Regions from separate parts of the Streptomyces sp. NPDC020192 genome, predicted to be linked through region 3. Evidence: riboswitches for the same ligand, from Rfam matches in the RefSeq annotation. Region 3 holds a riboswitch; each other region holds the start of a gene.
The links. A riboswitch is a leader RNA that binds a small molecule or an ion and turns the genes downstream of it on or off. The one in region 3 is predicted to bind cobalamin.
Positions count from the first base shown of each region.

Region 1: linked by a shared signal. The riboswitch ahead of ACH47Z_RS03070 (prenyltransferase/squalene oxidase repeat-containing protein) and the one ahead of ACH47Z_RS05665 (CbtB-domain containing protein) in region 3 are both predicted to bind cobalamin.
Region 2: linked by a shared signal. The riboswitch ahead of ACH47Z_RS00315 (cobalamin biosynthesis protein) and the one ahead of ACH47Z_RS05665 (CbtB-domain containing protein) in region 3 are both predicted to bind cobalamin.
Region 4: linked by a shared signal. The riboswitch ahead of ACH47Z_RS12655 (ribonucleoside-diphosphate reductase subunit alpha) and the one ahead of ACH47Z_RS05665 (CbtB-domain containing protein) in region 3 are both predicted to bind cobalamin.

Region 1 is NZ_JBIRXG010000001.1:660,087-667,496, reverse strand. It holds gene ACH47Z_RS03085 (ABC transporter ATP-binding protein) at 1-1,148, opposite strand, end outside; gene ACH47Z_RS03080 (CbiQ family ECF transporter T component) at 1,145-2,233, opposite strand; gene ACH47Z_RS03075 (SCO2322 family protein) at 2,226-2,882, opposite strand; gene ACH47Z_RS03070 (prenyltransferase/squalene oxidase repeat-containing protein) at 2,879-4,105, opposite strand; cobalamin riboswitch at 4,220-4,353, opposite strand; partial or broken gene ACH47Z_RS03065 (phosphotransferase family protein) at 4,413-4,805, shown strand; gene ACH47Z_RS03060 (hypothetical protein) at 5,185-6,045, opposite strand; gene ACH47Z_RS03055 (XRE family transcriptional regulator) at 6,311-6,904, shown strand; gene ACH47Z_RS03050 (hypothetical protein) at 6,901-7,410, shown strand, end outside.
Region 2 is NZ_JBIRXG010000001.1:54,560-61,969, reverse strand. It holds gene ACH47Z_RS00320 (cobyric acid synthase) at 1-1,136, opposite strand, end outside; gene ACH47Z_RS00315 (cobalamin biosynthesis protein) at 1,133-2,095, opposite strand; cobalamin riboswitch at 2,193-2,335, opposite strand; gene ACH47Z_RS00310 (hypothetical protein) at 2,478-2,705, opposite strand; gene ACH47Z_RS00305 (anion permease) at 2,737-3,996, opposite strand; gene ACH47Z_RS00300 (lysozyme) at 4,150-4,905, opposite strand; gene ACH47Z_RS00295 (class II aldolase/adducin family protein) at 5,380-6,042, shown strand; gene ACH47Z_RS00290 (alpha/beta hydrolase) at 6,198-7,325, shown strand.
Region 3 is NZ_JBIRXG010000002.1:267,066-274,475, forward strand. It holds gene ACH47Z_RS05640 (carboxylesterase/lipase family protein) at 1-325, shown strand, start outside; gene ACH47Z_RS05645 (HIT family protein) at 332-811, opposite strand; gene ACH47Z_RS05650 (helix-turn-helix transcriptional regulator) at 1,216-2,085, shown strand; partial or broken gene ACH47Z_RS05655 (acyl-CoA dehydrogenase family protein) at 2,162-2,269, shown strand; gene ACH47Z_RS05660 (enoyl-CoA hydratase/isomerase family protein) at 2,266-3,369, shown strand; cobalamin riboswitch at 3,468-3,610, shown strand; gene ACH47Z_RS05665 (CbtB-domain containing protein) at 3,647-3,868, shown strand; gene ACH47Z_RS05670 (CbtA family protein) at 3,890-4,642, shown strand; gene ACH47Z_RS05675 (histidine phosphatase family protein) at 4,775-5,344, opposite strand; gene ACH47Z_RS05680 (hypothetical protein) at 5,590-5,865, shown strand; gene ACH47Z_RS05685 (hypothetical protein) at 5,915-6,106, opposite strand; gene ACH47Z_RS05690 (hypothetical protein) at 6,281-7,069, shown strand; gene ACH47Z_RS05695 (ABC transporter ATP-binding protein) at 7,216-7,410, shown strand, end outside.
Region 4 is NZ_JBIRXG010000005.1:175,798-183,207, reverse strand. It holds gene ACH47Z_RS12665 (NACHT domain-containing protein) at 1-2,776, opposite strand, end outside; gene ACH47Z_RS12660 (GNAT family N-acetyltransferase) at 2,932-3,486, shown strand; cobalamin riboswitch at 3,488-3,616, shown strand; gene ACH47Z_RS12655 (ribonucleoside-diphosphate reductase subunit alpha) at 3,741-6,104, shown strand; gene ACH47Z_RS12650 (ribonucleotide-diphosphate reductase subunit beta) at 6,104-7,117, shown strand; gene ACH47Z_RS12645 (cytochrome P450) at 7,198-7,410, opposite strand, start outside.

The sequences.
Region 1 (7,410 bases), on a different contig from region 3:
AGGTCGGGGGGTGCGCTGCGGTGGGGCACGACTCCGCCGACGGTGACGCTGCCCGTGGTCGGGGGCACCAGGCCGACCAGGGAGCCGAGCAGGGTGGACTTTCCGGCGCCGTTGCGGCCCATGAGGGCGACCGTTTCGCCGGGGGTGACGGTGAGGTCCATGTGGCGCAGGGCCTCTGTGCGGTCTCGGCGGACGGAGAGGGACCGGACGTCGGCGATGTGCCGGTGAGGTGGGGTTTCCGGAGTGGGGCGGCGGAAGAGACGTCGGCGGGCGGGGTGCCCGGGGTCGGGGCCGGGCGGGGGTTGGGGCGCCTGCCGGCGCTTGCCGGGTGCCGCTGCCAGACGCCCTCGCAGGTCACCCGCTCTGCGGCGGGCGTCACGCACCGTCAGGGGAAGCGGGGACCAGCCGGCCAGGCGGCCCAGGTCCACCACCGGCGGGTACACCGGGGAGACCGCCATCACCTCGGACGGGGTGCCTACGATCGGGGCCTCGCCCGGGGACGGGAGGAGGACGAGGCTGTCGGCGTAGTGGATCACGCGTTCCAGGCGGTGTTCGGCCATGAGGATCGTCGTGCCGAGGTCGTGGACCAGACGCTGGAGGACCGCCAGGACCTCTTCCGCCGCGGCCGGATCCAGGGCGGAGGTCGGTTCGTCCAGGACCAGGACCCGCGGGTGCGGGGTGAGGACCGAGCCGATCGCGACGCGCTGGCGCTGGCCGCCGGAGAGGGTGGCGATCGGACGGTTGCGGAGTCCCGCCAGGCCCAGCAGGTCCAGGGTTTCCTCGACCCGGCGCCGCATCACCTCCGGGGCCAGACCCAACGACTCCATGCCGTAGGCGAGTTCGTCCTCCACCGTGTCCGTGACGAAATGGGCGAGCGGATCCTGGCCCACCGTGCCGACCACGTCGGCGAGTTCACGCGGCTTGTGGGTGCGGGTGTCACGGCCGGCGACGGTGACGCGGCCGCGCAGGGTGCCGCCGGTGAAGTGCGGCACCAGTCCGCTCACCGCGCCGAGCACGGTCGACTTGCCGACCCCGGACGGGCCGACGAGCAGCACGAGTTCACCCTCCGGCACCTCGAAGTCGACGCCCCGGACGGACGGTTCGGCCGCGCCGTCGTACGTCACGCTGACATCCTCGAAGCGGATCACGACGGCTCCTTGGGGACGACGAAGGCGGGCAGGAGGGAGAGGAGGATCGCCGCGGCCGGCAGCAGGGGGAGGGACGGTGCGACCAGCGGGACGACTCCCGGGTGCAGGGCCTCCGGGTCGCGGGCCGAGGCGAGCGTGAGCAGGGCGGCGACGGCGGCGCCGGAACCGGTGACCAGCCAGGCCCGCGCGTCCCACGGGTCCGGGCGGTACCGGGTGCGCGGCGAGCGCCGGCCGCCCAGTTTCAGGCCGGCGAGCGCGGCGGCCACCCCGGCGAGCAGCACCGGCAGCCCGTACGTGCCGCCCTCCGCGGTGAGCAGCCCGTACGTTCCGGCGCACACGCCCAGCAGGCCGCCGAGGGTGAGCGCGGCCGTCGTACGGCGGACCCGGGCGGGGACCTCGACGGTACGGCCGTACCCCCGGGCCTCCATCGCGGCGGCGAGCGCGACCGAGCGCTCCAACGCGCCCTCCAGGACCGGCAGTCCGACCTGGAGCAGACCCCGCAGGCCCCGGTCCGGACGGCCGCGCAGCCGGCGGGCGGCGCGCAGGCGCTGGACGTCGGCGACGAGGTGCGGCGCGAAGGTGAGGGCGACGACGACGGCCACGCCGGTCTCGTACAGCGCGCCGGGGAGGGACTTCAGCAGACGGCTCGGTGCGGCGAGGGCGTTCGCCGCGCCGACACAGATGAGGAGGGTGGCCAGTTTCAGACCGTCGTACGCCGCGAAGAGCAGGGCCTCCGCCGTGACCCTGCCGCCCAGCCGGATGCCCTGCGCCCAGTGCGGGAGCGGGACTTCGGGGAGGGTGAGGAGGGTGTGGGTGCCCGGGATGGGGGAGCCCAGCGCCACCGCGAAGAGGAGGCGGATGAGGAGGACGGCGAGGGCGAGTCTGGCGAAGGCCGGGTAGGAGCGGGCGGTGGGGGTGGGGGAGCGGTGCGTCGCGACGACGTACGCCGACGCGGATATGAGGAGGGCGAGGAGGAGGGGGTTGGTGGTGCGGGTGGCGGCCGTACCGAGGCCCAGCGCCCAGAGCCACCAGGCGCCGGGGTGAACAGCGGTCCGGTGCCTGGCGGGGGTTGGGTCGCTATTCACTCCGTCGCCGCCGTGCCTGCCACACCGCCGCGCCCGCCAGGAGAACGACCACCCCCACGCCGATGGGCAGCCCCAGCGCGGGGCCGTTCGCCGAGTCGACGCGTTTGCCGCCGTTCCCCTTCGGGGGGCTTGTCCTCTGTGTGCCCGAGACCTGTTCTCCGCACCCCTTCTGCGGATACCCCGCGATGGCGCAGAGCAGGGCGTTGGTGTCGTAGCGCAGGGGTTTGGCGACGGCGGCCAGGGCGTCGGCCGTCGTCGCGTCGGCCGGTACGCGGGCGCAGGCCGTTCGGCCCGTGGGCGGGGTTTCGCCCGACGGGGCGTCCGCCGGGGTGCCGAAGTCGAGGACGAGCGCCACCCGCTTCATGCCGGACCCCGCCGGTGTGGACGAGCAGATGGCGCTGAAGTCCGCCGTGCCACGGGGCCGGCCGGCGTCGGCCGAGTCCGCGCTGACCGCGAACCGGAAGCCCTCCACCGCGCCGTCGTCGGGGCGGGCGGTCGACGGGCCCTGCGTGGCGTACGTCCAGTGGCCGTCGGTGCGCTCCCAGAAGGACCAGTAGCGGTAGCCCGTGGCGTGCGCCGGGGCCACCGCAGCGACCAGCACGGCGAACGCGGCCAGCAGCAGACCCGTGGCCCGGCGGACCGCCGTCACAGCTGCTGCTTCTTCCGGCCGCTCAGCAGGAAGCCGATGCCGATGCCCGCGACGAGGCACACGCCGACGAACCACCACACGCCGAACGCCGAACCGCCACCGGACTTCCCGGACTTCTCGCCCTTCTTGGTCTCCTGCCCGGCGGAGGCCATGCTCGGGGCCGGGCCCAGCGCGTTCAGGGACCGGACCAGGCTGGTGCCGCCGAAGTCACCCGGCTGCGCGCCGACCGCGTGCGCGGCGAGGATCAGCTGGGCGTAGGCCGCCGGGCCGCTCTGCTCGGCCCAGTGCGCGGCGTTGTTCTCCAGCCAGGTGTACGACCGCAGCGCCTGGGCGAGGCGCCCGTCGGCGGCGAGCGCGACCACCGTGTCCGCCGTGTTGCCGAAGTCCGGCTGGTCCGCGGCCCCGGGCAGCGTGGACGTCAGATGGCCGGTCCTCGCGACCACCTTCGCGAGGTGCCCGCCCGCGTTGTCCGCGACCTGTGCCGGGGTGAGGTGCTTGCCGGTGACGCACGCGTCGTTGCCGGGCGCCTTGCCGGTCGTCGTGACGAACCCCTTGCCGAGCGCACCGAGCACGCCCGCCGCCGTCGCGTCCGCGTTGGCGTACAGCGTGCCCTTCTTGCCCGGCTGGAAGGCGAGGCCACCGCCGCCGACCTGGCCGCAGGGGATGGACATGGCGGCCAGCAGGTCGTAGGGGGACTTGCCCCCCTTGCCGGCGCTCGCCGGGTCCGTGCCGACGGCGGTCAGGGCGCCGATGACGACGGAGGTGGAGTTGGTGTCGCTGGCCCCGCCGGGGGAGTAGCCCCAGCCGCCGTCCTTGTTCTGCACGGACTTCAGCCAGTCCACGGCCCTGCCGACCGCGTCCGCGTGTCCGCCGACCGCCTTCAGGGCCTGTACGGCGGCGCCCGTGCTGTTGGTGTCCACCATGACCTTGCTGTCGCAGGCCTTGTCCGGGGCGGCGCGGAACGCGGCGAAGGCGCCGTTCGCGCACTGCTGGCCGGCGAGCCAGTCCACGGCCTTCGCGGCCGGCTCGTAGCCGAGCGTGCGCTGGGCGATCAGCGTCAGCGACTGGCGCCACACACCGTCGTACGTGGGGTCCGTCCTGCCGTACAGCCCGGACGGGATCGCGACCTTGGGCGACGGGGACGGCCCGGCGGCCGTGGCGGGCGCGGCGGCGGCCAGCACGCCTACGGCGGCGAGAGCCGCTGCGCTGCGGCGGACGTTCATGGTCGGCGACTGCCTCTCCTGCGGGGAGCCGGGCAGCGCGCGGGGACCCCCCGGGCGGCTCGGCTCCGTAAACCTCGACGGTGCCGTGCGCGGCGGGCCGCCGAGCACGCGAGCCGGTCAGCATCCCGTCCGGGTCGGTCCGGCTCACCGCCCTTGGGGCGGTTCACGGATGGGGGAGGGTCAGCGCCGGAATTGCACCGGCTTCCCCCTGTACGGGTGTGATGACGACCCCGCCACCTTACCGGCAGCCCCGCGCGAGCCGACGAGTGGCTGTGGGCACAGGGCGGCGGTGACTAGGGTCACGGTCATGACGACGACGGGGAGACTGCTCGGCTCGGGCCGCTCGGCGGACGTGTACGAGATCGACGACGCGTGGGTGCTGCGCCGGGACCGGGACGGCTGGGGCGACGCGGCTGCCGAGGCCGCCGTGATGACGTACGTACGACACCACGGCTATCCGGCACCCCGGGTACGCCCCACCGCCTCACCCACCGACCTGGTCATGGAGCGCCTCTCCGGCCCGACCCTGCTGACCGCCCTCACCGAGGGCCAGGTGGACCCGGCGGAGGCCGGCACCCTGCTCGCCTCCCTCCTGCGCCGCCTGCACGCCGTACCGGGCCGCGACCCGGCCGCCCCGCACACCCGCGTCCTCCACCTCGACCTCCACCCCGACAACGTGATGCTCACCCCGACCGGCCCCCAGGTGATCGACTGGTCCAACACCGAGGACGGCCCCCCGGCCCTGGACTGGTCCATGTCGTCCGTGATCCTGGCCCAGGTCGCCGTATCGGACACCGCGTTCGCGTCCCCGGCGTTCACGATGCTCGAGGCCCTCCTCCCCGACCCGCCGGAGCTGACGGAGGAGGCCCTGGGGGAGGCACGGCGACGGAGGGCGGCCAACCCGACGATGACACCCCGGGAGGTCGAACTCCTGGAAGACGCCGTGCACTTGATACATAGGGTGGGACAGCTTCCCTGGGGGCGCGGGGCTGTATCGAGGTGCGGCTCCGCCGCGCGGGCGCGAGCAACCACGACGGACAGTCAGCCCGAAGACGGTCGAACCCTCAACGGCGAAACCGCTAGGCAGCCCCGAGTACCCGATCACACTCCGCCGCATCCTCCCCTTCCACCACCCGGTACAAGCGGCCGTCGGCCGAATCCGCGAAGCGAACCGCCGCGGCCCGCTCCCGCCAGGGCACCGCGTCGACCACCGTCCCGCACGCCAGCGCCAGAGCCACCCCTGCCAGATCCACCCCGGTCGCCCGCTCCACCAGCAGGGGAATCAAGTCACCCGGCAGATAGGGCAGGACCCCGGTCACCCGAGGTCCCCGCCCGGTCAGTCGGAGACGCACGTGCGCGATGGTGTGCGTGAGCCCGAGCGCCCGTACCGCTCGCTCGACGGTCTGCCGCAGGAACCGATTGTGCAGCAACCCGTCATGGGCGTGGACCGAGTGCCGCAGCGGCGAGCGACCGTGCGACCCGGGCGTCGTACGGGTGAGCGCGACGATGCGGACCTCGTCGTCCAGGACGACGGTCTCGGCGGACACCAGGGGCCCCGCGGTGTCCTCGGGCCCCTCCGGTACCACCCGGTGCCGGGCGAGCCGGTCCCGTAGCGCCGCTGGGTGCGCGCAGGCCGCGGCGGTCTCGTACGGCAGGCCCGGCAGCCGCAGATACCCGGTGATCCGCGCGGCGGTGCGCAGATGCTCCCGGGTCCAGGTCAGCACGCCCGCGACCGGGTGCCGGTCCGTGTACCGCGCGATCGCCTCCGCCGTCTCCGCCTCCCGTGCCGGGTCGGCCGCGAGGTGGCCGGAGAGGAAGGGGCGCGCCCAGTCGGGTACGGCGGTGTCGACCAGGATCACGGGGCGGAGCTCGGCGATCCGCTCCAGCGGGAACCCGTACGCGGCCGGGCCGGCCCCGAGCAGAAGGACGGGCTGCGGCATCGACGCATCACCTTCGCTGGTCAGGCGGGTGGGACAGAGAAACACCCCGGGTGCCGCTCCCCCATAGGCGGCACCCGGGGCGGGTCTGAAGCTTGCTCTCTGTGCCGTGATCCTCACCCACTGCTCCCGCAACTGTCAACTATTCCTGCCTCCTTGGGCAGGGAGCGTTGTCAGCTCTGGTCGGCGAACGGACGACCGGGTAGCCTCGCGTCTCGTCCAGTCGCCCAGTCACCGAACCGGCGACACACGCTCAGGGGGGACCTCGGTGAGTGACGCCTACACCTCGCTGGCCGAAGTCCTGGCCAGACTGGGGGAGTTGACCGGCCGCCCCGGCCGGCTGCCGGAGGCCCTCGACGTGGCCGACCTCTCCCATCGCACCGGCATCCCCGTCGGCATCGTCGTGGAGCTGCTCGGCGGCGGGCGGGCGCCCGAGGACTGTCTGGCCCAACGGGTGCGTCAGCGGCTGGACTTCATCCGGGAGACCCGGCGCCGGCCCGACGGCAAGCGGTACTCGCTGGACGAGCTGGCCAGGATCGCCGGCACCAGCCGGCAGTGGCTGAGCGAGTGGCGCAAGAGCGGGATGCCGGGCCTGGAGCACACCGACCGGCTGCGCCGCTTCTTCGGACTGCCGGCCGGCTTCTTCACCGCCGACGAACCGGAGGCACTGCACGAAGCGCTGCAGCCCGTGCTCCAGGGACTCGAGGCCGAGGCGGATCCGCTGCTGCGGCTGCGCGAGAGCGGCCTGGTCCGGCTCGCCGCCCGGGCCCCGCAGATGAACGCCCGCCAGCTCGCCACACTCGCCGACCTGGCCGAGATGATCATCTCCTCGGAGCGGGCGGAGGAGGACATCCGCCGGTGAAGCCCTCCAAGTCGCCGAAGTCCGCCAAGTCGCCCAAGCGCTTCCTCGACCGGCTGGTGCGCGACACCGCCCGCACCCTCACCGGGCCGACCGGGGCAGAGGCCTTCCTGCACACGCTGTGCGCCACGCTCAGCCCGCAGCTGGACCGCCCGGTCCGGCTGAAGTTCGTCACCTTCCCGCCCGAACTGGACGTCTCCGGAGTCACGCTCGCGCTGGACGAGCAGTACATCGTCGTGGTCGAGAACCGCGCCCCCGACCCGCACAAGTTCGTCATCGCCGGCCACGAGATCGGCCACATCCACTACGGCACCCTCGACGTCCACTACCCGGCCGGTCCGCCCGCCGCCGCGCGCCGGCTGCTGTCCCGGTACGCCGCGGACGACAGCTCCGGGGACGACGAGGACATCCCCTGGGACAAGGTGGTCGCCATGGCCACCCGGTCCCCGGCCGCCGCCGCTGCCGCCGCGGCGGCCGAGTGGGAGGCCGAGGAGTGCGGGCTGCGGCTC
Region 2 (7,410 bases), on a different contig from region 3:
GTCTTCTCACGGGCGAACCGCACCCGTACCGGCAGCACCCCGAGCCCGGGGACCGCACCGGCGCGCGACTCGACCTCGTCCTCGATGTGCTCACCGAGGATCTGGAAACCGCCGCAGACACCGAGAACGGGCCGGCCTTCCGAGGCCCTTCTGACGAGCGCGTCGGCCAGCCCCCGCTCCCGCAGCCACTCCAGTGCCCGCACGGTCCCGCGCGTGCCCGGTACGACGACCAGGTCCGCGTCGGCCAGCTCCTCCGGGCGGTCCACGAACCGCACCACGACACCCGGTTCGGCGGCGAGGGCGTCCACGTCGGTGAAGTTGGACATCAGCGGGATCGCGCACACGGCGACCCGCAGCACGTCCTCGCCGACCGGCGGAGCCACGGCGGACTCGCGGACAGCCCCGCGCAGCGACACATGAAGCCCGTCCTCCTCGTCGATGCCGAGCCCGTGCCGGAACGGCAGTACGCCGTAGGTACGCCGCCCGGTGAGACCCCGGAGCATCTCCAACCCCGGCTCCAGCAGCGAGACATCGCCCCGGAACCTGTTCACCAGGAACCCGGCGATCAGCTCCTGGTCCTCGGGCGAGAGCAGGGCGACGGTGCCGAAGAAGGAGGCGAAGACGCCCCCGCGGTCGATGTCTCCCACCACCAGCACGGGCAGCCGCGCGTTGCGGGCGATCCCCATGTTCACGATGTCCGTGCGCCGCAGGTTGATCTCCGCCGGCGACCCGGCCCCCTCACAGATCACCGCGTCATACGTGCCCCGCAACTCGGCCAGGCAGTCCAGCACGGTGCCGAGCAGCTTCTGCTGACGCCCGCCGTGGTAGCCGCGCGCGCTCAGTTCGCCCACCGGCTTGCCCAGCAGCACCACCTGGCTGCTCTGCTCGCCGCCGGGCTTGAGCAGCACGGGGTTCATCAGAGCGGTCGGCTCGACCCGGCAGGCCTGGGCCTGCATGGCCTGGGCCCGGCCGATCTCCGCGCCCTCCCGGGTCACGAAGGAGTTGAGCGACATGTTCTGCGCCTTGAACGGCGCGACCTTCACGCCCTGGCGCACCAGCCACCGGCAGATCCCGGCCGTCACGACGCTCTTGCCGGCGTCGGAGGTGGTGCCGGCGACGAGGAGTCCCCCGTTCACTTCCCACGTCCCTTCAGACCCTTGACGCTTGTGACGAGGAGGCGCGCGGCGACCGTGGTGCCGAGCGCGAGCAGGCCGACGCGGCGGGAGAGCCGTACGGCCCGGTCGATGTCGGTGACCCGGACCGCCCGGCCGGTGTCCCCGCCCAGGACGGGCCGGTGCTCGACGCGGCCGCCGTACGAGAGCGTCCCGCCCAGGCGCACGCCGAGCGCGCCCGCGAACGAGGCCTCCACGGGCCCGGCGTTGGGGCTCGGATGCTTGCGGGCGTCCGTCCGCCAGGCGCGCAGGGCACCGCGCGGGTCGGGTCCGGCCACGGCGGCGAGTACGGCGGTCAGCCGGGCCCCCGGCCAGCCGGCCACGTCGTCGAGGCGGGCGGAGGCCCAGCCGTAGCGCCGGTAGCGGGGGGATGTGTGACCCACCATCGCGTCCAGGGTGTTGACCGCCCGGAACCCGAGCAGCCCCGGCACCCCGGCCACCGCACCCCACACCAGCGCGCCCACCACGGCGTCGGAGGTGTTCTCGGCGACGGACTCGACCACGGCCCGGGCGATCCCGTCGGCGTCCAGCGCCTGCGGGTCCCGGCCGCACAGATGCGGCAGCCGCTCCCGGGCCGCCTCGACGTCCCCGCGCTCCAAGGCCTGCCCGATCGTGCGGGCCTCGCGCGCGAGCGATGTGCCGCCGACGACCGACCAGACGGCGGCGGCGGTCAGCGCGGCGGAGGCGGCGGGGGAGGGGCGTACGGCGCGTGCGGCGACCGTGCCGAGTGCGACGGCGCCACCCGCGCACACCACGGTGTGCAGCGTGCCCCAGCCGCGGTGGTCGCGCCACAACGCGCCTTCCACGGCCGTGGCCGCCCGCCCGAACACGGCGACCGGATGCCCGCGGCGCGGATCGCCGAGGAGCAGATCACCGAGAAGGCCGGCGGCGGCGCCGTACGCGTAGGAGCGATCGGCACCCATGGGCTCAGCCGGCCGTGGGTACAGGAGCGGGCCTGGTACGGGTCCTTCGGCAGCCGGGCATGGCGATCGATGTCCTCACTCAGGGTGTCCGCGCCCTGGTTCGACGAGATTCGGCGGTGAGAGTTCCTGGCTCCCGGGGGTTCTTCCCCGGTGACAGTGGCGGGACCGCGCCGGATTCGCACCGACTTCCTCTCCTGCCGCCGTACATGGCCTGGGCAGTCCACCACGCGCCCGGAACGGCCGTCAACTTGCCGTTGACCTGCAGGGGGAGAGTGTGCCGATCCCCACATCGCGGGGCGCCCGTGACCTCTGGGTATGGCGAAGGCTCCCCTCTGTCCAGGAGAGAGGGGAGCCTTCGTGGTGCCGGGTTCGTGGCGCTCGGTCAGACCTTGGCCACGATCAGGTAGATGCCGTACGCCACCGCCGCCGCGCAGGCCGCGAAGCAGACGTAGGCGCCGGTGACGGCGAGGGCCGCGGAGTCGCCCTGGGCCGCCGCCTTCTCGCGCCGGGCCAGGCCGTTGACGCCGAGGGTGAACAGGGCCACCAGGCCCACCGTGACCGCGAGGCTGACGCCGAAGACGGAGCCGATGGCCGACCAGTCGATCTTCATGATGCTTCCTTGGGTAACCGGATGGCCGGGGTCAGACGGTGGCGGCCGGCGGAGTGGCCGAGGTGGCCGGGGCCGCGGGTTCGGCGGCGGCCGGGGAGGGGATGGTGGCCGTCAGGTCCTCGCCGATCGTGCCCGCCGGGGGCGGGGTGACGGCGGCGATGGCGGTGGTCACCACACCGGCCGGCTCCTCGGTCTCCGCCACGACGTTGGTGTGGTCGACGACCTCGCGGCGGGAGAGCTTCCAGATCGTGGCGCTCGCGGCGACCAGGAAGACGGCGACGACGGCGGTGCCCCAGTCACCGAGGTCCGTGACGGACTCGGCGCCCGCGCCGACCAGCGCGGCGGCCGGGAGGGTGAGGAGCCAGGCGACGACCATGCGGGTCGCGGTGGACCAGCGGACCACACCGCCCTTGCGGCCGAGGCCGGTACCCATCACCGCGCCGGAGACGACGTGCGTGGTGGAGAGCGAGAAGCCCAGGTGGGAGGAGGCCAGGATGGCGGTCGCGGCACTGGTCTGGGCGGCGAAGCCCTGGCGCGGCTCCAGGTCGGTCAGGCCCGTGCCCATGGTGCGGATGATGCGCCAGCCGCCGATGTAGGTGCCGAGCGCGATGGCCAGGCCCGCGGAGAGGATCACCCAGGTGGGAGGGTTCGAGCCCGGGGCGATGGAGCCGCCCGCGATCAGCGCGAGGGTGATGATGCCCATCGTCTTCTGGGCGTCGTTGGTGCCGTGGGCGAGGGAGACCAGGCCGGCGGAGGCGATCTGGCCGGCGCGGTAGCCCTTGCGGGTGGCCTCGCCCTCGTTCTTGCCGCCGATGCCGTAGGACAGGCGGGTGGACAGCATGGCCGCCAGACCCGCGACGAGCGGCGCGGCGACCGCCGGGAGCAGCACCTTGGTCACCAGCACGTCGCCGTGCACGGCACCGAAGCCGGCGGAGGCGACCGTGGCGCCGATCAGGCCGCCCATCAGGGCGTGCGAGGAACTCGACGGCAGGCCCACCAGCCAGGTCAGCAGGTTCCAGAGGATCGCGCCGACCAGGGCGGCGAAGATGACCTCGGGACGGATCCCCTTCTCGTCGACGAGACCCTTGGAGATCGTTTTCGCGACCTCCACGGAGAGGAAGGCGCCCACCAGGTTCAGGGCGGCCGACATGGCAACTGCGATCTTGGGCTTCAGGGCGCCTGTCGAGATGGTGGTGGCCATCGCGTTGGCGGTGTCGTGGAAACCGTTCGTGAAATCAAACGCGAGTGCGGTCACCACCACAATCGCGAGGATCAGCGAGAAGCTTTCCATTTACCCAGGCATTCGTTCGAGGTCATTGGCTGGACGAACGTAGGCAACCTGGATGAACGGAAGGTGAACTGAGACGGGCGTGGCGGTGTCTGAAGGGAGGGGGTGGGGTTCCGCTTGCCACTGTGTGTCGCCCGCGACCCAGGCGCCCCTTGGCTATCGGCCGCGCGCGAAGGTCCGCAGCCGGTCGGCCGACCCGTTGAAGAGATTCTGGTCACCCGGCAGCGTGCCCTCGGTGCCGTACTGCCAGAACGTCCAGTACCGCCAGCCGCCCGGCAGTGTCCCCGGGCCCGAGGTACCGTGCCGGGCGATCCACAGCGCGTGGCTGGAGGAGAACGCGCGGCTGTTGCCGGTGCAGAGCTTCCACCACTGGGTCGTCGTGTAGATCACCGGACGCCGCCCGGTCTCTTCCTTCACCTCGTCGCTGAAGTCCCGGATCCAGCGGACCATCATCGCCTTGCTCAGCCCGTAGCACTTCTGCTTCTTGCTGTACGGGTTGTACTCGATGTCGAGCGCGGGCGGCAGCGTCCAGCCGTCCGCCTGCCAGTCGCCGCCGTCGTGCACGAAGAACTGGGCCTGCGCGGCGCCGGAGGACTGGTCCGGCAGTGCGAAGTGGTACGCGCCCCGGAGCAGACCCGCCTCGCGTGCGCCGTTGTACTGCTCGTCGAAGTAGGGGTTGCGGTAGTCGGTCGCCTCGGTCGCCTTGACATAGACGAACCGCGCGCCGGTCTTCCTGGCGGACGCCCAGTCGACGTGCTCCTGATGCGAGGAGACGTCGTGCCCCCGGGGCCGGCTTTTGACCAGCGCCGGCGGCCCGGCCGCCGCGGCCGCGGGCGCCGCGAGGGCGAGCGCCGCCGAGGCCGCCGCGAGGACACCGGCGCGGCGACGGAAAAGAGTGCGTTCACTGGCCATGCGTCTCCCCGGGTCGGCGGACGAGCGGTCGTCCGACGGGCAAGAGGGATCATTCAAGGCCCGGCGATCACCGAATCAGCGCCACTTTCCGGCGATTCGCCCCGACTTCCGCCCGTTCGGCGGCTTCAGGGGCTTATGGGGCGGGGAGTGGGGCTGTGGTGGCCGGCTCCGATGGCTGGGGGCTTCGGGGGCTTCGGGGGCTTCGGTGGCTGCGCGGCTCGGAAGGCTCGGCGGCTTGGGGGCACGCCTTCCACGCACAACTGCTGGCCGGAAGCGACCGCCCACCCCTTTCCCGGCGGCCCCGGCTGGCAGGATCGCGGCATGGCTGAACAACGGCGGAACGTGGAGCGGGGACGGGTGACGGAGGGGCAGGGGGAGGGGCGGGCGTCGGAGGAGGAGGGGCGGGGGCCAATGGAGCAGGGGCGGGCTTCGGCAGAGCAGGGACGGGTGGCGGCGGGGCAGGGTCGGATCTCGATGGGAGAGGGAGGGGCGGCGGTGGAACAGGATCGGGCGTGGGTGGAGCTGGTCGCGGTGGCGCGGCGGACCGTCGCCGACGGGCTGGTGGTCGGCACCTCCGGCAACGTCTCGGTGCGCGTCGGGGACGTCGTGCTGGTCACCCCGTCGGGCGTCCCCTACGACCGGCTCACCCCGGACGACCTCACCGGCGTCGACCTCACCGGCCACCAGGTGCTCGGCACCCTGGTGCCGACCAGCGAGCTGCCCATGCACCTCGCCGTCTACCGCACGACCGACGCCCGCGCGATCGTCCACACCCACGCCGTACACGCGACGGCGGTCTCCACGCTCGTGCCCGAGCTGCCGCTGGTCCACTACATGGCCGCCGCCCTCGGCGGCCCCGTCCGGGTCGCCCCCTACGCCCCCTACGGCACCGACGAACTGGCCGAGAACATGCTCCGCGCCCTGGAGGGCCGCTCCGGCTGCCTGTTGCAGAACCACGGCACGATCACCTACGGCACCACCCTCGACCAGGCCTACGACCGCACCGCCCAGCTGGAGTGGATGTGCCGCCTGTGGCTGACGGCCTCCTCCGTACCGGGCCTGACCCCGTCCCTGCTGACGGAGACGCAGCTGGCGGAGGTGGGGGAGCGGTTGCGCGGGTACGGCCAACGGAAGTGACCCGCGCCACGCGGCCTGCGATCCACCACAACGGCGCCCAGCCACAACGCACGTACTGCTCAGCGGTGCCGACCCACCCTCCCCACGCCCCGACGGCTCGGCCCCGCCCACCCTCTCCGCTGGCCCACGGCCGCAACCCCCACGACACTGGACAGGTGCGCCCAGTCAGAGCGACCGCCACCGCAGTCACCGCTGTGCTCGCCGCCGGCGCGGCATCCGTCGCCGCCGGGCGGCTCGCCAGCGATGCCGCGCTGAAGGCGCCCGCAGGCCGCCCGCTGCCCACCGAACCCCGCCTCACCGTGCACGGCACGGCGGCCGGCCGCATCACGCTGACCCGCGATCTGGCCTCGCTGCGCCCCGGCACCTACGGCCTCGCCGGCAACGGCGCGCACGCGGTCGTCGGCCTCGTCCTGGACGCGGCGGAGCACAGCGCCGACACCGTCGTACGCCGCCTGGAACGCGTCACGCACGGCACCCTCACCCCCGGCGACCCGGTGTGGCTCACCCCGAACCTGTACGTCGGCAATCCGGACGCCGCCCTCGGCCTCGACCACGCCGACGTCGACGTACCCGGCGAACTCGGCAACCTGCCCGCCTGGTTCGTACCCGGGGCCCGGGACACCTGGGTGATCGCCGTACACGGCCTCGGCACCACCCGGGAACAGGCCATGAACCTCATGGCCCCCCTGCATTCCCGCCGGGTCCCGGTCCTCGCGCTCGCCTACCGCGGCGACCTCGGCGCCCCCCGCCCGCCGGACGGACTGAACCACCTCGGCGAGACCGAGTGGCGGGACGTGGACGCGGCGATCCGCTACGCCGTCCGCTACGGCGCCCGCCGCGTCGTCCTGCTCGGCTGGTCCACCGGCGCCACCATGGCCCTGCGCGCCGCCGAGCACTCCGCGGTGCGCGAGCGCATCGCCGGGCTCGTCCTCGACTCGCCGGTGCTGAGCTGGGAGGCCACGCTGCGCGCCCTCGCCCGGGCCCGGCACACCCCGCAGCCGCTGCTGCCGCTCGCTGTGCGGGCCGCGCAGGGCAGGACCGGCCTGTACGCCGACCGGGCCGCGCGGCCCACCGACCCCGACCTGCTCACCGTACCGACCCTGATCTTCCACGGCCCGGACGACGAGGTCGCCCCCTGGGAGTACTCCCGCCACCTCGCCACCCGCCGCCCGGACCTGGTCGCCCTGCACACCGTGGCACGAGCCCCGCACGGCGCGATGTGGAACGCCGACCCGCAGGAGTACCAGGAGCGCCTACGCCGCTTCATGACCCCCCTGGTGTGAAACACCCCCTGACCCCCGACCCGAGGGGCCACCACCACAAGCCCACCCCGGCCCCCGGCGACCCTGACATCTGGGCAACCCCCCC
Region 3 (7,410 bases):
GACCGCCCCGGGCCTGGGCGGCACCCTCGGCGCCTGCCACGGCCTGGACGTGCCGCTCGTCTTCGGCAACCTGAGCAGCGGGCAGCCCGCCCTGCTGATCGGCGACCCGCCCGCCCCGGAGGCGGAGGAACTGTCCGCACGGATCCGCACCGCCTGGACGGCCTTCGCCGCTCACGGCGACCCCGGCTGGCCTCCGTACGACACCGACCAGCGCCGAGCCCAGCTCTTCGGCACGCGATCGACGGTCGCCACCTACCCGGAAGAGACCTCGCGCCTGCTGTGGCAGCACCACACGTTCCCGGCGCTGCCGCTGCTCACCCGGTAGCGGCCGCTAGTCCGTCGACCGCAGCCGGTCCAGTTCGCCGCCGATCGCGGCCCGCAGCTCGTCATGCCCCGGGCCGAGCCCGAACCGCTCGTCCCGCCACCGGTCGGGCGGGTAGAGCCACACGGGCTTGCCCACCAGCTCGGCCGGCTCCCACTCGTACCGCGGCCAGACATGGGCGTGCAGGAACGGGTCGGTGTTGCCGAGGATCTCCAGGTTGACCCGGCGGAAGGCGGGATCGAGGCGGCGGCAGGCCCGCTCGACCGCTTCGCCGAGCAGGTCCATGTCGGCGAGGAATGCCAGCCGCCCGGCCTTCGGCAGGTCGGACAGCCGTTGCACACCGGGTTGGTCCACGAGGAGAACCGAGTAACCCGGCAGGAACTGGACGTCGCCGATCACCGCGAACCCTGCCCCGAGCCGCCGTACCACCGTGGGATTCTCGCCCCGCAGCGCGGCCCCGATCCGATCCGTGCGCCAGTCCTCCGCCATGGCCTCAACCTACACGGAGGCTCAGGTCAACTGGTGGGCAGCGGCGATGGGTTGCTGGGCAGTGCGCAGGGCATCGGGCGGCGCCGGCCCGCCGGGTAGCAGGCGGCGTGGAGCGTGGGACGGCCTCCTGGCAGGCGTACCGGCCGAGCCCCCGGATCCGTGCGGAGTGCCACGGGACGGCACCGAGCCGGCTCCCGGCCGTACCGTCGGCGATGCAACGTCACGAACGTGATCGCCGAGGTGCCGGACTCCGGGGATCCGGCCCGCTACCGGCCGACGCTGCCCGCGAACCCCCACCGGTCCCACCGGCCCGAGGCCGGAACGCTGTAGCCACCGGGTACCGGGTCCGTACAGGTACTGACAGGACCCCCCACCCGCGGATCTCCCGGCTTAGCCTGGATTGCGTGAGTACCGAGAGCGACATCCGTGCCTTCCTGGCCTCCCGCCGCGCCAAGATCAGCCCGCAGCAGGCCGGGCTGCCCGCGTACGGCGGAAACCGGCGTGTGCCGGGCCTGCGCCGGGAAGAGGTCGCCCTGCTCGCCGGCGTCAGCATCGACTACTACGTCCGCCTCGAGCGCGGCCACCTGGCCGGAGCCTCGGAGGAGGTCCTCGGCGCCGTGGCGAACGCCCTCCAGCTCGACGACGCCGAACGCGCGCACCTCCACGACCTGGCCCGTGCCGCCGCCAAGCGCCCGACCCGGCGGGCCAGGCGTGCCCGCGGGCCGCTGCCGGACAGCGTGCTGCGCGTCCTGGGGTCCATGACGGACTCCCCGGCCTTCATCCGCAACGGCCGCCTGGACATCCTGGCCGTCAACCGTCTGGGCCGCGCCCTGTACTCCCCGCTGTTCGCCGACGGCGCCGCCCCGCCCGTCAACATCGCCCGCTTCAAGTTCCTCGACCCCCGCGGGCACGACTTCTTCCCCGACTGGGAGGAGTCCGTGAACACCACGGTGTCCCTGCTGCGCACCGAGGCCGGACGCGCCCCGCACGACACCGGCCTGACCGGGCTGATCGGTGAACTGGTCACCCGCAGCGAGGAGTTCCGCACCGCCTGGGCGAAGCACAACGTGCGGCTGCACCACACCGGGCGCAAGTCCTTCCGCCACCCCGCCGTCGGCGTCCTCACCCTCGACTTCGACGCCATGGAACTCCCCGCCCAGCCCGGCCTCACCCTCACCGCCTACAGCGCCGCACCCCACACCCCCGACCACGACGCCCTCCAGCTCCTCGCCAGCTGGGCGGCCACCCACGACCAGCCCAGCCCCGCCGGCTGACCTGCCGGAGGCCGGCTGCACGGTGTGAGCCGACCGGCGTGACACAGTTCCTCTCCGGCGTGAGCGTCGCGCGTGCGGCATTGAGAAGATCGTCCGCGACCTGCGAGCGCACCGGATTCTGGAAGGAACCAACGAGATCATGCGCGTCATAGCGGCCCATGGCCTGCCGAAGGTGTTCGGATGACCGGCACCGCGGGAGGCGGCCTGCCGCACACCGACGAAACCGTCCTGTTCCGCACCGCCGGACGGGCCGCCCACATCACCCTCAACCGGCCGAAGGCCCTCAACGCCCTCGACCACGAGATGGTCCGCCGCATCGACGCGGCCCTGACCGCCTGGGAGCACGACCCGGCGGTGGAGACCGTCGTGATCACCGGCGCCGGGGAGCGCGGCCTGTGCGCGGGCGGTGACATCCGCGCCGTCCACGACGACGCCCGCGACGGCGACGGCGCCGCCTCGGCGGCGTTCTGGCGCGACGAGTACCACCTCAACGCCCGCATCGCCCGCTACCCCAAGCCGTACGTCGCCCTCATGGACGGCATCGTGATGGGCGGCGGAGTCGGCCTCTCCGCACACGGCAGCGTCCGGATCGTCACCGAACGGTCGCGGGTGGCGATGCCGGAGACCGGCATCGGCTTCGTCCCCGACGTCGGCGGCACCTACCTGCTCGGCCGGGCACCCGGCGAGCTGGGCACCCATCTCGCGCTGACCGGCGCGCAGATCGGCGCCGGTGACGCCCTGCTGTGCGGGCTCGCCGACCACCACATCCCGTCCGCCGCACTCCGGGACTTCGTGGACGCTCTCGCCGTACAGTCCGTGCCCGACGCCCTGGCGCGCCACGTACAGCCGTCGCCGCAGGGTGAGTTGGCCGAGCGCCGGGACTGGATCGACTCCTGCTACAGCGCGGGTACGGTCGAGGAGATTCTCCAGCGGCTGCTCGCCCACGGCGACCCGAACGCCAAGGAGGCGGCCGAGACCCTGCTCGCCAGGTCGCCCACCGCCCTGAAGGTCACCCTGGCCGCGATGCGCCGCGCCCGGCGTCTCGGCTCGCTGGAGCGGGTACTCGACCAGGAGTACCGCGTCTCCTGCGCCGCGCTGGGCACCCACGACCTGGTGGAGGGCATCCGCGCCCAGGTCATCGACAAGGACCGCAGTCCCCGCTGGTCCCCGGCAACCCTGGCCGAGGTCACCGACGCCGACGTGGCCCGCTGCTTCGCCCCGCTCGGCGACCGGGAACTGGGACTCGCCGGGCCCAACTCCGGCCCGCAGGCGGCGGCCTGCTGAGCGCCTGGGCCCCGACGCCGGACGGCGCCGCCGGGCGGGAGCCGAGCCCGTCCGGCGCGAGAGGAAGATCACGCCGGGCCGAGGCGGTCCTGGCCCCGCCCGCGCCACGCGGTACGGTCCGTCCGATATCGACGACGGCGAGACGGAAGCCGGTGGGAACCCGGAACGGTCGCGCCACTGTATGCGAGAGCCCCTAGGGGCGCTTGTGAGTCAGACCCGTGGCCGTCGTCCCCTGCATCACCGAGATGGGACGCGAACTCCCGGAGGAGGTTCTGCCATGGCGCAGACCGTCGCCCAGCCGACAGCCACCACTCCGGCCATCCCCGCCAAGCTGCCGCTGAAGGCGATAGCTCCCTGGGCGGTCTTCTTCGGCATCCTGATGATGATCCTGCTGTACTTCGTCGGCGCCGAGCAGGGCGCCACCTCCGTGTTCAGCGGCACGGGTGTCCACGAGTGGGTGCACGACGCCCGCCACCTGCTCGGTTTCCCCTGCCACTGAGGCGGGGGATGCCGCGCGCCCATGAGTTCCGCAACCGTAAGAAACCTCCTCGTGCGGGGCATGCTCGCCGGCCTGGCAGCCGGCGTGCTCGCCCTGGTGGTGGCGTACGTCCTCGGTGAGCCGAACGTCGACAAGGCGATCAGCTTCGAGGAGGCCCACTCCCACGAGCACGAGATGGTGGTCGTCTCCCGCTCCCTGCAGTCCACCGCCGGTCTCGCCACCGGCGTCCTGGTCTACGGGGTGGCGTTCGGCGGCGTCGCCGCACTCGCGTACTGCTTCGCCCTCGGCCGGGTCGGCCGGTTCGGCCCGCGGGCGACGGCGCTGCTGCTGTCGGGCTGCGCGCTGCTCGCCGTGTACGTCGTACCGTTCCTGAAGTACCCGGCCAATCCGCCGTCGGTCGGCAGCCCCGACACCATCGGCAAGCGGACGACCCTGTACTTCCTGATGATGCTGCTCAGCGTGCTGCTCGCGGTCGCCGCCACCATCCTGGGCAAACGGCTCGCGCCGAGCCTGGGCACCTGGTGGGCGACGGTGGTCGCGGTGGCCGGCTTCGCCGTCGTGATCGGCCTGGCCTACCAGTTCCTGCCGGCGGTCAACGAGGTGCCGACAGGCTTCCCGGCGACCCTGCTGTGGCGGTTCCGGCTCTCCGCGCTCGCCATCCAGACGGTGCTGTGGAGCGGTTTCGGCCTGCTCTTCGGAGAACTGGCCGATCGGCTGCTGAACCCCAAGCCCGTGTCGACCCGCTCCGGGAGGACGGTGCCGGCAGCCGACTGAGCGGATGCGCGACACGAGAGGGCCCCTCGGAACCGGCGAATTCCAGGGGCCCTCTCGCCTGCTCCGGGTGCCGGGACATCCCCAGCCCTGCCTGCGCCGCGACGCGGCTCGAACCTCGGCACGGCCGCCGCCTCAGCCGGCCAGGGGATGCCCGAGCCGCAGATTCCAGCGTCCGGCGCGCCCGCTCAGCTCCGTGACCGTCAGCGGCGGCACGTCCAGCCGCCAGAAGACGGTCGCCGGCAGGCCCAGGGCATGAACGGCCGTGGCCCGTACGACCTCCGGCTCGACCACGGCGAGCGTACGGCCGTCCGCGTCCCGCACGCCGTCCAGCCAGCGCCCGACCCGCTCGCACACGTCCCGCACCGACTCCCCGCCATGCGGCGCACACGCCGGGTCGGTCAGCCAGCGCCCCACCTCGGCGGGCTCGACGGCGCCCACCTCCTCCAGCGTGCGGCCCCGCCAGCGGCCCACGTCCAGCCCCGCCAACTCCTGCGGAGCGGGGCCGTCGAGCCCGAGCGCCGCCGCGGTCTCCCGGCACCGCACACTCGGCGAGACGAGCACACGGGCCGCCGAGGGCAGGGACCCCGCCGCCGAGCGGGCCTGGGCCGCGCCGCTGTCCTCGATCGAGCCGCCGTCGTCGAAGCGGGCCTGCCGCAACGACGCACTCATCGCCGGGGACACGAGGAGAACTCGGCTGGTCACGCTGTCACTCCTGCTGCTGTCGTCACGTGGCAGCGGGCCTCGCCCCGGTTGCGAACCTAGCATCCGCGGAATCCACCTCGCCGAAACGCCGGACGGACAACGCTCCTTGTGGACCACGCGCGCCGCCCCGCCCGTCGTGCCGGATCCCGTGCCCGTCCGGATCGGGAACAAATCCGGCACATCGCGCGCTGCTCAGAGTGACGACGGCAGGGGCCGACGGTGGGCGGTGGAGGAGCGTGAGAAGGATGACGACGGCAGGGAACGACCGGCATGTGGGGCTCGACGGGACTTCTGCGGACGAGCGCCGTCTCGTGACCAGGTGCGGGCGCAGGATCGAGGTACGGCGCCTGCGGTTCGGACGCCCGGACCGGCCCGTCAGCCGGATCGCCCTGGACGTGGGTCAGGACCGGGGCGGTGTGCCGGGCGTCTGGGCGGCACTCACCCCGGAGGAGGCACGCGGGCTGGCCCGCCTTCTCCTCGCACAGGCCGACGCGACCGAACAGCCCGGTCCGTCTTCGTGAGGCCGGCACCGCCCGCCGCTCGTCAGCCGATGTCGGCGGGCGCCGTCGACTAGTCGATGGCGCGCTTGCGGGCCGAGTCGAGCGCCGGCGTGCGGAACAGCTCGTCCCCGGTGCGGAGGTACGCCATCCAGAGGGTTCCCGGCCAGAATCCGCCCACCCAGTCGCCGTTCTGGGAGAAGACCCACTTCCCGAACTTCGTCCCGACCGGGAAGGCGCTCACCCCCGGCGCGACAGCGCTCACGGTTGACCTCCAACTCGGCGGTATGGCAGGGACGTTGAGCGAGTCTGGCGCGGCGGTCATCCGTGCGTACATCCATGTGTGTCATGTCCATGTACGTGAACTCGTGGGCCGTGCCCGTCTCTCTCCCGTAGACTCGCCGACGATCATGAAGGCTGCGACTCGGGGGAGTGTGCGATGGTCGGCGCGCCGCGGAACCGCACGGGAGGCCGGACCGGGAACCGGAACTACCTGAAAGCGCATCATGCCGCCTGGGCGGTGTTCCATCCCGCCTGGATACCCGAGCCCCTCGACCCGTCCGTCGAGCAGCTCAAGCGCATCCGGGTCGCCGCCGGTACCGTGGCCGCCGTCGGCGTCTACACCTTCGTCGAGGGCGGCTTCGCCGTCGACGAGATGCTGCAGAACCTGCTGGTCGCCTCGGTCGTCCTGCTGCTCGTCACCCCGCTCACGGTCGGCATCATGCTCTGGATCTGGCGGCGCGGCGGCAGCCTGCGACCGCTGCGTCCCGCGCTGCTCAGGGCGCTGGGGCTGCTGCTCACCTTCGTCGGCTCCGTCGTCGTGACGGTATGGCTGCTCCAGAACGGCACCGCGCTGCTCGGCGGCGGCCTCCTGATCATCCCGCTGAGCCTCGTGACGCTGTGGCTGGTCTGGTTCGTGGGCGCCGGCGCCCTGCGGGTCACGGGGAACTTCTTCGGAACGGCAGCGGTGCACCGCTGTCTGCCGCCCCTGCTCGCCATCGTCACGACCTGGCTGATGGCCCTGCCCGATCTGTTCACCGGGGATTTGCACGGCCTGGGCCTCAAGCTCGGCATCCTGTTCATCCTCGGCGCGCCGGTGACGGTCACGGCCATCGCGCTGCTCGAAATGTCCCGTCTCAAGCGGGACCACGGCATCCGGCTCGCCGTCCACCCGTCACTGTCCACACCCCTGCCGCCACACCCGTACTACAACAACCCCTACGCATAGGCCAGTTGAGGCACAGGCTCACCCCGGAAGCGCCACCCGGAACGGGGGCCACGGTTGGCTTCCGTTCCCCTAGCGTTCAACTGGCCACCCCTGTCACCGTTGTGTGCCCTCCTTAACCTCCTTGAGGCTTGTGAAGGAAGGGGCACATGGACACACTCCCTGCGGTCCGGGCGCGCGGAATCACCAAGTGTTTCGGTGAGGTCGTCGCCCTCGACGGCATCGATCTGGACGTGGCGCAGGGTCAGATCCACGGCTTGGTCGGGCCCAACGGCGCGGGCAAGACAACGTTGCTCGCGCTGCTGCTCGGCCTGGCCGTCGCCGACGGCGGAAGCCTGGAGATC
Region 4 (7,410 bases), on a different contig from region 3:
GCAGCGTCAGCTGGGTGTACCAGCACCGTGACTGCTGCAGCACGGTCTCCGCCTGCCGGATCAGGTCGGCACGGCTGCCCGGGTACGAGAAGGGGTGGCGTTTGCGCCGGTTGGCCGCGTACTTGAAGCCTTGGGCCAGCGCGATCTCCAGGGCGAGGGGCAGGTCCGGGGTGCCACGGGTGTACTTCGGATCGAGATGACGCAGCCACTTGGTGAGGCGTTCGCGGGCCTCGTCCCGGTGGGAGTCGTCGACGGAGCCCAGGAGCATGGGAATCATCCAGGCCCGCATCACGAACTCCCTGGACAGCTTGGTACGGTCCCGCCGGTACCGCTGCTTGGTCTCGAGCCGCCTGGCCTGCAGCCGTTCGACGGCCGCCGACGGCTTGCCCCGCGCGGAGACCTGGGCGTCCCTCTCCCTCCGCATCCTTGTGGTCCACTCGCCGTACTGCCTCCGCCTGCGGGCTCTCAGGTCGCGGACCTCCTTGTCGTACTCCCTGATGGGGTCGGTGTTGAGACCGATGTACTCACGGATCACGGCGAACGCCGCGTTTCCGCCGCTGCCGAACTCCTGGGCGGCGGCGAGGCGTACCGCGTAGGAGGGCTCCTTCTTGCCGATCTGGAAGAGCGTGTCGTAGAGCGGCATGGTGTCGATCTTGTCGGAGGCCTCGCGCAGTGCCGTGCCCAGTTGCTTGAGCAGTCTCAGCTTGGCGTCCTCGAGGGTGCGCCGGTCGGACTTGATGCGCAGCCAGCGCTCCTGCACCTTGTCGACGATGTCGCTCAGCAGTCTCGGCCGGGGCTCCACGCTGTCGACCTCCAGGGCCGCCGCGTAGAGGTCGAGGGCCTTGGGGTCGTTCGTACGGCGGTTCGCGGCCGTGAGGAGCCGGTCGGCCAGGGGCCGGCCGTACACGGGAGCCTGCCGTCGCAGCTCGGCCATGTCCTTCCTCAGCTCGGCCCGGACACTGCCGCCCTTGGCCGACAGTTCCGCTGCCCGGCGACGGGAGAGCAGGACCAGAGCGATGAGCAGCTCACGGCTGGGCCCCGGCGGCTGCAGGGCCTGCTGGATCAGCTCGCCCCCGCCGCGCTCCCCGAGGTGATGCAGCATGCGGAAGCCGAAGTAGGCCTGCATGATGCTGTGCGGGAAGCGGAGCCTCTTCTCGGAGCCCTCCACCAGCTGCAGCTTGTCGGCATGGGCGGCGAAGCGGGCGAGCGCGGCCTGGCACTGGCTCATGTTGCCCTCGCTCAGCCGCATGCCCTCCTCTTCGCTCAGGTGAGCGCAGAGCGTCTTCCAGATCCGTTCCCGATGCCACTCCGAGAAGGTGTTCCCGCGCTTGCCGTACCGGTCGAAGCGGCGGGCCCTGGTCCACAGGTGGCCCGCCCGGGCCCACGCCCGCCGCGCCGGATTGGGGTGTACGTCACTGTCCAGTAGTGCGCCGAAGCCGACCTCCAGCCTGTCCTGGAGCAGTCCGATGCACGCGAGCGCGGAGACCACCTCGACGGTGTCGCGGCGCTCCTCGGGGCTCAGCTCGACGTTCTCGCGCAGTCGCCCCTCCCGCAGGGCGCGGTCCCACGTCTCCAGCAGCCACAGCCGTAGCGTGCTGCGATCCCGGCTGCGGGTGTCCAGCCGGTCCGCGTCGGGGTGCGGACAGTCGCGCTCCAGGTCGCCGTGGTGGTGCAGTTCGCGGGCAATCTGCAGGTAGATGGGCGAATCGGTGACCTCCGCGGTCTCGACGATCCAGTCCACGCGGCGCTCGTCCGTCTCCGGGACCCGCGCCTCAACGAAGCGCAACGCCTGCTCCTCGCCCAGCGGTTCGAGTTCCACGATCGCGGCGGAGGTGCTCTCCAGCGGGCTGTGCGGCCGGGACGCGATGACGAGGGGCAGCTTGTCCTCGTGGGCGCGCTCGATGGCCTCGCGGATGATGTTGTCCCGGTTCTCCTGGAACCTCTCGTCGAGGACCGCCTCTTCCAGGCCGTCGGCGAGGACGACCACCTTGTCGTCGGCGAGCAGCTGTTGCCAGACCCGGTCGTTCTTGGTGCGCGCCAGAATGCCGTGGGGCGCCTCCTCGGCGAACCGTTGCCTGGCCAGACGCTCGAAGTTCAGGTCGGCCCCGGTGGCGTCCCGCAGCCGGATCGGCACGGGAACGGCGTGCTGCCGGGCCAGCAGTTCGGTGAGCCGCACCAGCACGGCGGTCTTGCCCGTGCCGACACCGCCGACGAGCAGATACGGCCTGCGGGTCTCACGCTGTCGCAGCCGCTGGGCGATGACCCGGGCGACCTCCTCACGGCCCACGATCTCGGCCATGTCCGGCCCGGCGGTGAGCACCAGTTCGCGCGGATGCCTGCGCGCCTTCGCGAGATAGCGCCGCTTGGTCCAGCTGTACCAGACGAACAGGAAGAATGCGGCAGCGACGGAGGCGGCGAGGAGCGGACCGACGAAGCGGAGCACGGAGTCGAACCCCGTACTGGACCTCTTGCGCCACTCCTCGAAGGGGGTCGTGTGATGCGTGAACAGGATCCAGAGACCCTCCGCCATCCACATCAGGAGCAGGCACAGGAAGAACGCCCAGATGATCCGGGTCGCGTTGGTGTACGAGAACCATCGGCGCCACTTCTTGGGGCGGATGGTGTCGCGCCGGGCCTCCAGCCCGATCGTCACGTGGTGCCAGTAGCCGAGGAGAACACGCCTGCCCCGGCGCCACACCCGCCTCGGGTACAGCGTCGCCATGGGCGCGCTGCGCAGCCGCTCCTTGCCCGGCGGGTGAAGGACGATCCTCGTCATGGTGCGCGCTCCTTCCGAGACGGATCCCGGCATGGAGGCCCGCGGGCACCTACCTCCATGGAAACACTCACGCCCCGCCCCGCAACCCGGCCACCGGCGGCCGCCGTCCCCGAAAACGCGAGGCCCGTTGTCGTACGCCCCGGCACACTCGCACCATGGACATCCAGATCCGCCCCGCGGACCCCACCGAATACGACACCCTCGGCGAAATGACAGCCCAGGCCTATCTCCAGGACGGCCTGCTGGACTATGGCGAGAGCGACCCGTATCTGCCCGTGCTCAAGGATGTTGCCGCGCGTGCGGCCGCAGCCGAGGTCCTCGTCGCGACAGGGGGCGGACGGCTCGTCGGCGGCGTGACCTTCGTCCCGTCAGGCGGCCCCGTCGCCGACATCGCCGGCCCCGGCGAGGCCGAGATCAGGGCGCTCGCGGTCGTGTCCGACGCACGCGGCCGGGGCGCCGGCGAGGCCCTGGTCCGCGCCTGCATCGAACGCGCCCGCTCAACTGAGGGCTGCACAGCCGTCGTCCTGTCGAGCCAGCGCAGCATGCACACCGCCCACCGGCTCTACGAACGCCTCGGCTTCGTCCGTACACCGGACCGGGACTGGAATCCCGTGCCACACCTGGACGACATCACTCTCCTCACCTACGAGTTGACGCTCCGACACCACCGCGACACAACATCTGGGGGTGACACGACAACCCGGCACTAGATGTATGCTCATCCTCGCTGTCGCCGCAGGGGAATCCGGTGCGAATCCGGAACTGTCCCGCAACGGTGTACTTGTGCGTATCCGCGTACGAGAGTCAGTCCGAGGACCTGCCGGCAGCGCGCGCCCGGCCGTCCGGCTCGGGTGCCTCAGACGTCCGGGCCTCGTGGAGTGGGCTGGTGGACGCGACGCGTGCGCGCTCGTGGCTGCCCCCTGCCCTCCGCAAGGCCCCCGTGCCGAGCGAGGGAGAGCCCCACGTGACCATCGCGCCAGCAGATCCGGCTTCAGCCAGCGGCCTGGACACCGACGGTCCCGGTACCGCGTTGCTGCGGACCCTGACCGAGCTGACCGCCGACCTCCCCGACGCCGACCCCGGCCGGGTCGCCGCCGCCGCGTTGCGCGGCCGGTCCGCCCGCGCCGACGGGGCGGAGTTGCGCGAACTGGCCACCGAGGCCGCCGCCGGGCTCATCTCCGAGGACCCCGCCTACTCGCGGCTGGCCGCCCGGCTGCTGACCCTCTCGATCCGCGCCGAGGCCGCCTCGCAGGGCGTGACGACCTTCACCGGGTCCGTGGCCGTGGGGCACCGGGAGGGTCTCATCGCCGACCGCACCGCCGCGTTCGTACGGCTGCACGCCGAGCGGCTCGACGGGCTGGTCGACAGCGGCGCCGACGACCGCTTCGGGTACTTCGGTCTGCGCACGCTGCACAGCCGTTACCTGCTCCGGCACCCGATCACCCGCAAGGTCATCGAGACGCCCCAGCACTTCATGCTCCGGGTGGCGAGCGGACTGGCCGAGGACGACACGGCCCGCGCACTGGACGAGGTCGCCGCGCTCTACGGGCTCATGAGCCGCCTCGACTACCTGCCCTCCTCCCCCACGCTCTTCAACTCCGGTACGCGGCACCCCCAGATGTCGTCCTGCTACCTCCTCGACTCCCCGCTGGACGAGCTGGACTCCATCTACGACCGCTACCACCAGGTGGCCCGGCTCTCGAAGCACGCCGGTGGCATCGGGCTGTCGTACTCCCGGATCCGCAGCCGCGGTTCGCTGATCCGGGGCACCAACGGGCACTCCAACGGCATCGTGCCGTTCCTGAAGACCCTGGACGCCTCGGTGGCGGCCGTGAACCAGGGCGGCCGGCGCAAGGGTGCCGCGGCCGTCTACCTGGAGACCTGGCACTCCGACATCGAGGAGTTCCTGGAGCTGCGGGACAACACCGGTGAGGACGCCCGCCGTACGCACAACCTGAACCTCGCGCACTGGATCCCGGACGAGTTCATGCGCCGGGTCAACGCCGACGCGCAGTGGTCCCTCTTCTCCCCCGCCGACGTGCCGGAGCTGGTGGACCTGTGGGGCGAGGAGTTCGACGCCGCCTACCGCAAGGCGGAGGCCCAGGGCCTGGCGAAGAAGACCATCCCGGCCCGTGAGCTGTACGGCCGCATGATGCGCACCCTCGCGCAGACCGGCAACGGCTGGATGACCTTCAAGGACGCGGCCAACCGCACCGCCAACCAGACGGCCCTGCCGGGTCACGTGGTCCACTCCTCCAACCTCTGCACGGAGATCCTGGAGGTCACGGACGACGGCGAGACGGCGGTCTGCAACCTGGGGTCGGTCAACCTCGGTGCGTTCGTGACCGACGGTGACATCGACTGGGCGCGGCTGGACGAGACCGTCCGCACCGCCGTCACGTTCCTCGACCGGGTCGTGGACATCAACTTCTACCCGACCGAGCAGGCGGGCCGGTCGAACGCCAAGTGGCGGCCGGTCGGCCTCGGCGCGATGGGGCTCCAGGACGTCTTCTTCAAGCTGCGCCTGCCCTTCGACTCCCCCGAGGCCAAGGCCCTGTCCACGCGGATCGCCGAGCGGATCATGCTCGCCGCGTACGAGGCCTCCGCCGACCTCGCCGAGCGCAGCGGTCCGCTGCCGGCCTGGGAGAAGACCCGTACGGCCCAGGGTGTGCTGCACCCGGACCACTACGACGTCGAGCTGACCTGGCCCGAGCGGTGGGACGCGCTCCGCAGGCGCATCGCGTCCACCGGCATGCGCAACTCGCTGCTCCTCGCGATCGCGCCGACGGCGACCATCGCCTCCATCGCGGGCGTGTACGAGTGCATCGAGCCGCAGGTGTCGAACCTGTTCAAGCGCGAGACGCTGTCCGGTGAGTTCCTCCAGGTCAACTCGTACCTGGTGCAGGAGCTGAAGGACCTGGGCGTGTGGGACGCGCGCACCCGGGAGGCGCTGCGCGACTCCAACGGCTCGGTGCAGGGCTTCGCCTGGATCCCCGAGGAGGCGCGCGCGCTGTACCGCACGGCGTGGGAGATCCCGCAGCGCGGTCTGATCGACATGGCGGCGGCGCGGACCCCGTTCCTGGACCAGGCGCAGTCCCTGAACCTCTTCATGGAGACGCCGACGATCGGCAAGCTCTCCTCGATGTACGCGTACGCCTGGAAGTCGGGCCTGAAGACGACGTACTACCTGCGTTCGCGCCCGGCGACCCGGATCGCCCGTGCCGCACAGGCGCAGCCCCCGAAGACCATCCCCGTCCAGCAGGTCGCCGACCCCGACGCCGTCGCCTGCTCCCTTGAGAACCCCGAGTCCTGCGAGGCCTGCCAGTAATGAGTACCCGTAACACCAATCTCCTCGACCCAGGCTTCGAGCTGACCCTGCGCCCCATGCGCTACCCGGACTTCTACGAGCGCTACCGGGACGCGATCAAGAACACCTGGACCGTCGAGGAGGTCGACCTCCACTCGGACGTCGCCGACCTCGCGAAGCTGACGCCGGAGGAACACCACCTCATCGGCCGGCTGGTCGCCTTCTTCGCGACGGGTGACTCGATCGTCGCGAACAACCTGGTGCTGACGCTGTACAAGCACATCAACTCCCCCGAGGCGCGGCTGTATCTCTCGCGGCAGCTCTTCGAGGAGGCGGTGCACGTCCAGTTCTATCTGACCCTGCTGGACACCTACCTGCCCGACCCGGACGACCGGGCGGCGGCCTTCGCGGCCGTCGAGAACATCCCCTCGATCCGCGAGAAGGCCGGGTTCTGCTTCAAGTGGATCAACGAGGTCGAGAAGCTGGAGCGGCTGGAGACGAAGGCGGACCGCCGGCGCTTCCTGCTGAACCTGATCTGCTTCGCCGCGTGCATCGAGGGCCTGTTCTTCTACGGCGCCTTCGCGTACGTCTACTGGTTCCGCAGCCGGGGTCTGCTGCACGGCCTCGCCACCGGTACCAACTGGGTGTTCCGCGACGAGACCATGCACATGTCCTTCGCCTTCGACGTGGTCGACACCGTCCGCAAGGAGGAGCCGGACCTCTTCGACGACGAGCTCCAGCAGCAGGTCACCGACATGCTGGAGGAGGCCGTCGAGGCCGAGCTGCAGTTCGCGCGTGACCTGTGCGGCGACGGTCTGCCGGGCATGAACACCGAGTCGATGCGCCAGTACCTGGAGTGCGTCGCCGACCAGCGGCTCACCCGCCTCGGTTTCGCCCCGGTGTACGGCTCGGAGAACCCGTTCTCCTTCATGGAGCTGCAGGGCGTTCAGGAGCTGACGAACTTCTTCGAGCGCCGTCCGTCGGCGTACCAGGTCGCGGTCGAGGGCACCGTCGACCTGGACGAGGACTTCTGAGTCTCCCGACACCACCTACCGGCGCGCGTTCGGTGGCCAGGCGGCCTCACGAGCGCGCGCCGGTATCAGGTGCCTCCGTCTCACCATTCCGCGGGCCTGAGCAGCAGGTCGTGCGGGCGGAGCGTGATACCCACGCGGGTGGTGTCGTTCGACCCCGGGACCTGCTCGAGGCGGTACTTCGCGGAGACCGCCGCCGTGATCAGGGTCAGCTGGGTCATGGAGAAGTGGTCGCTGGGGCACTTGCGGTTGCCGTTGCTGAAGGGGCTCATCGCGTACTTCGGCACCTGCGTGGC